Regions from separate parts of the Roseibium algae genome, predicted to be linked through region 1. Evidence: riboswitches for the same ligand, from Rfam matches in the RefSeq annotation. Region 1 holds a riboswitch; the other holds the start of a gene.
What was found. A riboswitch is a leader RNA that binds a small molecule or an ion and turns the genes downstream of it on or off. The one in region 1 is predicted to bind thiamine pyrophosphate.
Positions count from the first base shown of each region.

Region 1 (3,382 bases):
TTGGTCGATGGGGCCAAGTAGCTGCAGTCAGCGAATTTCAACCGCATAATCTTCGACTGGTACAATCTTTTCGATCAAACCATTTGTAGCCAGGAACTCCGAAAATCGTTGATATCGTCCGGCATCCAGAGCGGAAGGACGCAAGGCAAATCTCGGCAAAGTATCTGTCCATGCCCGCTTGTTCAGCTCATCATCAAGGTTCGGATAGGCCTTGATGAAGGCCTCCCATGCGTCATCAGGATGGTTGATCAGATAAATGGTTGCCGCTTCAATCGCCGCCATGAATTTTGCATAGCGCGGGTCGCCAGTTTTGTCTTTGTGAACCACATAGATAAGCTCATCAAATGCCGGAACGCCGTTTTCTTCAGGATAGAAAGCCTTCCCTTTTTTACCTTCCAGTTCGATCTGGGTCAGTTCAAAATTACGATAGGCTCCAATGACCGCATCGACCTGACCAGACATCAGCGCAGGCGACAGAGCGAAATTGACGTTGATTAGCTCAACATCATCAAATTCCAGTCCGACAGATCTCAGCATCTGACCCAACATCGCATCTTCAAAGCCGGAGACAGAAAAGCCAACCTTTTTCCCTTTCAGGTCAGTCAGTTCTTTGATCGGACCATCTTCCAGAACAATCAGAGAGTTCAACGGCGTCGCAACGAGTGTGCCGATACGCTTGAGAGGCAGGCCCTCATCAATCTGCGCATGCAGGGTTGGCTGATAGGAAATTGCAATATCTGCCTGGCCTGCAGCCACAAGCTTGGGCGGCATGGACGGATCAGCAGGTTCAATCAGCTCAACATCCAGGCCCTCGGCTTCAAAGAAGCCTTTCGTCTGGGCCACGATCACAGGTGCATGGTCCGGGTTGGTGAACCAGTCCATGAGAACTGTCAGCTTCTCGGCGGCCTGCACAGGCGTTGCAAGCATAACCAAGGCTGCTATTGCCGAGTAGATGCGTATTTTCATGAAATTACTCCGATTGAATGGCAACATCAGTCTTCTAGCTGCCAGGGAACCATTCGGCGCGTAAGTGCGTCGACGGAAAAGCGTAAAGTAAGAACCATCAAGGCCAACAGGATGAGCGCGGCAAACATGACGTCCGCCTGCATCCGCGCATTGCTCTGAAGCATGATGAAAGCGAGCCCGCCCTTGGCCCCGACCCACTCGCCGACAATCGCGCCAATAGGCGCAAACACAGCAGCAATGCGGATACCGGATGCAAGGGCCGGAAGAGCAGCCGGAATACGAAAGAACATCAGTTCCTTCAGCCGGGACACACGGTAAAGACAGGCGAGATCGACAAGCCCGCTGTCTGTCCGGCGTAGGCCGTCAAAAAAGGTCGAAGTGACGGCAAAGAAGATTACAAGCACGGCCATGACAACCTTGGATGCCAGGCCAAAACCCAGCCAGAGCACAAGGATGGGCGCGATAGCAAAGACAGGTAGTGCCTGGGTCACCAGAATAACTGGCAACATGGCTCGGCGTGCGAGTGGAGAAAGCCACATAGCAAGTGCCAAAATCGTACCTGCCAAAACCCCGAATACGAAGCCTAGAAATGTCTCGTAGGCTGTCAACGAGGCATGATACAGAAGGAAAACCCAGCGGTCCTGAAAAGCAGCAGCAACACGTGCAGGACTGGGAAGCATAAACGGCGGGATTTCGAGAAGCCGGACAAGCAACTCCCACATCACCACAAAGCACAAGATGCCGACAACTATGCGAGCTGTCGCGAGAATAAAATCACGCATCTTCCCTGACCTCCAGGAGACCAGGTAGACGACCAAATGAATGCAGATGCCCTTCAAAGAGAGCACACGCGTAAACGCGCAACAAATTCAACACAGCAGGATCTCCGAGCTTCGGACGAACCGAAAGCGACATAGGAGATCCGGGATAAGGCTAAAGGCTTCCGTCCCTTCGCCGGCATGACCCGGATCAGGTTCTAAGGGTTCAGCTCAAAGCAATCTCAGTTCCTGTACAGGAACACCCCTCGGACCAAATACAAAAATGCACCGGCTCGTTCATAAAAACAAGCCGGTGCAAGAATTAATTCACAGCAGAGGAAAGAAAACTAACCGGCGGCTTGCCAGGCAGCAACGGCCTTTTCAACGGCAGCAGTTCCATCCGCGCCTTTTTCAAGCGTCAATATTCCGCGCTTTCCGTTCTCATACAACATTGGAATATCGATCCAGCCGCGTTCACGCAGCAAGCCCATGTTGCGCTCCATTTCGCTCTCGATGCTCGACAGAGCGATCCAGAAATAGCCAGGAGACACTTTCACCGACGCCCCGATCAGGGCATCTCCCCGTGCTTCCTCGGTTGGCTTCATGACAAGCCCAGGAACATTCACGATCTCGCCCGCAGGGAAATCTTTCGGAAAATCAAATTTGATTTCCACCAAATGGCTCGCAGGCAAGGATTTATCATCATTCGGCTTGATCTGAATATCAACGGAGACATTCCGCTCCGGGATCTCGATAACAGCACTCAAAACGCTCTGCTTCACGCCCTCAAGATCCACGGCTTCAGAGACCGACCAGACAACAGTTCCCTGCGATGCAGTCCCAGCCCCGTTGGCATCTTCACCCTCTTCATAGAGGATCGACTTCTGCGCGCCCTCAATAGAAGCAACCTCTTTGGCGGTATCTGGTGTAACCGCCGCAATCGCACTGTCTTCGGCTGCGACTTCCGGTGCATCCATTGGAGGCAATGCTTCAGGCGTAGCCGTTTCGGGCTCGGTCGGCGCAGCAGGAATAACAGTGCGCGGCGCGCTTTGTTCGCCAGGCGTGATCACAGTCGTGGTCACAGTCCGCGCATCTGGTGCAGCTGCTGGCTCTCCGCTGGCATCCAGCAAACGGTCTTCGTTCTTGCCAGCATCCGAAGCTTCATCAGTCTTCGCAGGAGCGGTCTCGACGACAGGTGCAGAAACAACAGGGGCGGTATCTTCGCTGGTTTCAGGTTCACTCGACGTTCCAGCCATCATGTCTGAAACCATGTCTCGCTGGGAATAGACAACACCCGCGATCACAAGAACGATGACCATCAGGATTCCGACAAGAGCTATAGGCAGGAAATTTGATTTTCCACTGTTGCCGGGCAGCGTTGCAGAAGCTCTTTGACGATCACGCGATTTTCGGCGCGATTGGGTTTGGCCATTGTCGGCGGAGGCAGAAGAAACCAGCGGCTCACGCTGCAAAACACGGCCGTCCGCTAAGTCATCATCCTCAGTTTCCTGATCAGTGCTTGAAGCGGAGAAAGCAGGTTCCTGCCGTTCTTTATCACGTCCCGACGGTCCTTCGACCGCCATTGCATCTTTGGTGTTTTGAACCGCTTGATGCGACGCTTCGCCAAGATTACCAGCTTCCTCAACCACATCCTTCAA
Region 1 is NZ_JBAKIA010000001.1:639,744-643,125, forward strand. Features, by position in the region: gene V6575_RS02910 (ABC transporter substrate-binding protein) at 28-966, opposite strand; gene V6575_RS02915 (ABC transporter permease) at 993-1,748, opposite strand; TPP riboswitch at 1,896-2,001, opposite strand; gene V6575_RS02920 (hypothetical protein) at 2,072-3,382, opposite strand, start outside.

Region 2 (3,382 bases), on a different contig from region 1:
AAGTCCTGCAGCAATCGCGGAGGAAAGCGTGCAACCGGTGCCATGGGTGTTTTTCGTGTCATAACGCTTGCCTCTAAACCATCTGGTACCGCTCTGGCTCAACAACAGATCCGCGCTCTCAGGACCAACGCCGTGACCTCCCTTGAGCAAAACGGTGCGGGCTCCGATTTCCAGGAGGCTTTCGGCCTGCCGAAGCATTTCGTCCTCGGTTTCAGCAACGTCTGCCTTCAGCATCCGCGCGGCTTCATGAAGGTTGGGCGTGACAAGATCAGCAGCAGGCATAAGTTCGCTGACCAGAACTTCAACGGCGATGTCGGCAAGAAGCTGATCCCCGGACGCAGCAACCATGACCGGATCAAGAACCACCGGCCCGGTCTCATGCTCACTCAAGCCCTTTGCCACGGCCTGTATGACCTCAGGCTGAGACAACATGCCAATCTTCGTCGCATTCACGGCAAGGTCTGAATAGACCGCATCTATCTGCGCCCGAATGAACTCAACGGGCACGTCATGAATGGCGGTAACCCCCAATGTGTTCTGGGCCGTCAAAGCAGAGATCACGCTTGCGCCATAGACACCATTGGCGGAGAAGCTTTTCAAATCGGCCTGAATTCCGGCGCCTCCCCCTGAATCCGAGCCTGCGATGGTCACAGCAATCGCCGTCATGACCCTGTTCCTTCTTGTAAATCCGATAGTTTCAAACGCCCGTCCAGCTGATCAGCATCCAGCAGATAGAGAGCATCTAGCAGCTCCGGAACCAGCGACCCCGGCCCACGCGCACGCTCTGCGGCAATTTCACCGGCGATATTGAAGACAGATAATCCCATGGCTGCGGCCAGAACCGGATCCGGCTCGACAGTCAGGAATGCCGCCATGACAGCGCCTCCGGCACAACCGGTCGCCGTGACCTGTGCCAGCAGAGGGTGGCCGTTATCAAGGCGCAAGCATTTCTGCCCATCACCGATCAGATCCTGCCGTCCACTCATGGCCAATGTCCGATCCTTGTCGGCCATATCTCCGAACGTTGCCCCCCCTGGAAACAACGCTCCAAGCTCATCCTCATTTGCCCGCAGCAATGTTGGCTTTTCAGCCAGAAGCCCCACAGCAAATTCGCATCGAACTTTGGAGCGGTGCACTTTTACAGGGTCCAGAACCACAGGTCTCCCCGCGTCTCTTGCAGCCCGCATTGCCTTGGGAATGGCAACTCTTCGGGTATCGTCCAACGTCCCAAGGTTGACCAGTAAGGCGTCTGCATTGGTAGCAAAGCCCTCCACTTCATCAACGGCGATGGTCATTGACGGAACAGCGCCAATCGCAAGGACAACATTGGCTGTGAAATACTGGGCCACCGTATTCGTCACACAGTGAACTTTTGGCGCATTTTGCCTGAGCTGATGCAAGGCAGCAGCAATCATATCACTCGTAAGGGAGACAGGAACGGTCGTCATTCAACGCCTCCCCGACAATAAACAGGAAGCATGATTATAACACCAGATACACGTCATTAAGGCTATGGAAGCCGGGTCATTCATCTCAAATCCCTCCGCCGGTATGAGCCGGATCAGGTTCAAGGAGTTGGCCTTATTGCCTCTCAGCCCGGACAGACCCGCCGGGCACCCCCATGAGATGTTGAGACAGCTAGCAAGTCATTCGGTCGATTGCAAGAGCAAGTCACCAGCTTGGATCACTTCCGCCAAACGAGCGGCCAAAGACTTGACGCCAGGCACAACAGATTGACTGCGGTCTGCAAATGGGCCATTCCGATGGAAATCAATAAAGTCGGGAGCTCCCCATGACGCCGTTTTTTGTAATGATCAAATGCCAGCTTGGCGAAACCTACAAGGTCGCCAATTCCCTTGGCGATGCAGAGATCGCCTCGGAAATCTATTCAACAAGCGGCGATTATGATCTTCTGGTGAAATTCTATGTTGAGGACGGCGCTGATATTGGCCATTTCGTCAATCAGAAAGTCCACCCAATCGCTGGAATTCAGGACACAAAAACGATCATCACCTTCAAGGCGTTTTAGCGTCAAGATCAGGACTTGGAAGGCGACGATGCGCGCCGGTTCTTCGTCCGGTCAAGGCCAAGAATATGCTCGCGGTAAATCACGAAGACACCGGCAGCAATCACAATACCCGCCCCGATAAGAACCTCTGGCATGGGCACCTCTGCAAAGAGAAAATAGCCCAGCGCTACAGCCCAGATCATGTTGGCATAATCGAACGGTGCAATCGTCGAGGCATCGGCGAACCGATAGCTCTGCGTCAACAAAATCTGACCAACGCCGCCGGACAGGCCAACCAGCAACAACAGCCCCGCGGTCTCCATATCCGGCACAACCCACGCCTGAGATGGCACCATCCAGCCCAACGGGATGGTGAGCAGGGAAAACACAGTCGCGCAGCCTGAAAACCAGGTCACGATGGTCGAAGTACGTTCACTCTCACAAAGCTTGCGAACGAAAATCATCGCAAACGCAGCAAAAAAGGCAGCGCCTGCTCCGCACAAGGCACCGATTGTCTGGCTGCCGCCATACCCCTCTTCGCCGATATGGGGCGATAGAATGACGAGAATCCCCAGGAACCCAACACCAACGGCACTCCAGCGGTAGATCCTTACTGTCTCGCGCAGAACCGCCCACGCCAGCACCACCACGATAAGAGGTGTGGCAAAGCCAATGGCCGTAGCGTCAGGCAGCGGCAACAAAGAAAAGGCCGTGAAGGACAAAATCATTGACGTCATTCCGACGGCAGAGCGCCCCAAATGTCCAAGCGGACGGGAGGTGCGAAAAGCAATCATCAGCTCGCCGCGAAAAGCCACCATGGCCAACACCGGCCACATGCCGAAAAAATTGCGGGCAAATACGATTTCCCCAACTGGTATCCGCTCGGAAGCAATTTTAAGTGCCACCACCATGACGGAAAAAACCAGGGTTGAGCCGACCTTCAATGAAATGCCGAGCAGTGGCGCAGAACGCGTCATACCAACGGGTGCTGGTCTTTTGGGCCCAACAGGTGCCGGTCCATCGGGGGCTTTCGAGGCGTCGCCTGAGAGCGGCATGGTTCACGTCCAAAAGGGACCGATGCGAGATCAACAGACAGAGAGAGGCATCGGGCCCGAGGAGCCACCCTGTCTTTCAAAAGAAACTGAAAAGCATTATGCCATCAAGAGATGCTGGCACCAGTAACCCTTATAGACATATCCGAGTCTCAACGGAAAGACAGCCCCTTAGCGCACTTCCATTAAGGCGGCGTCCCTCTCGTCAATAACCGCTTCGAACCCTTTCAAACGCTTATAAATAGACAAAAGCTCGATGATGGTTGTCCAGGAGTTGACCAGATACTGGAACGAATTGGAGACTTGGCCAAAGGCCGTCAGG
Region 2 is NZ_JBAKIA010000006.1:214,194-217,575, reverse strand. Features, by position in the region: gene thiD (bifunctional hydroxymethylpyrimidine kinase/phosphomethylpyrimidine kinase) at 1-666, opposite strand, end outside; gene V6575_RS11975 (hydroxyethylthiazole kinase) at 663-1,448, opposite strand; TPP riboswitch at 1,521-1,631, opposite strand; gene V6575_RS11970 (Lrp/AsnC ligand binding domain-containing protein) at 1,793-2,029, shown strand; gene V6575_RS11965 (DMT family transporter) at 2,038-3,063, opposite strand; gene sbmA (peptide antibiotic transporter SbmA) at 3,232-3,382, opposite strand, start outside.
Region 2: linked by a shared signal. The riboswitch ahead of V6575_RS11975 (hydroxyethylthiazole kinase) and the one ahead of V6575_RS02915 (ABC transporter permease) in region 1 are both predicted to bind thiamine pyrophosphate.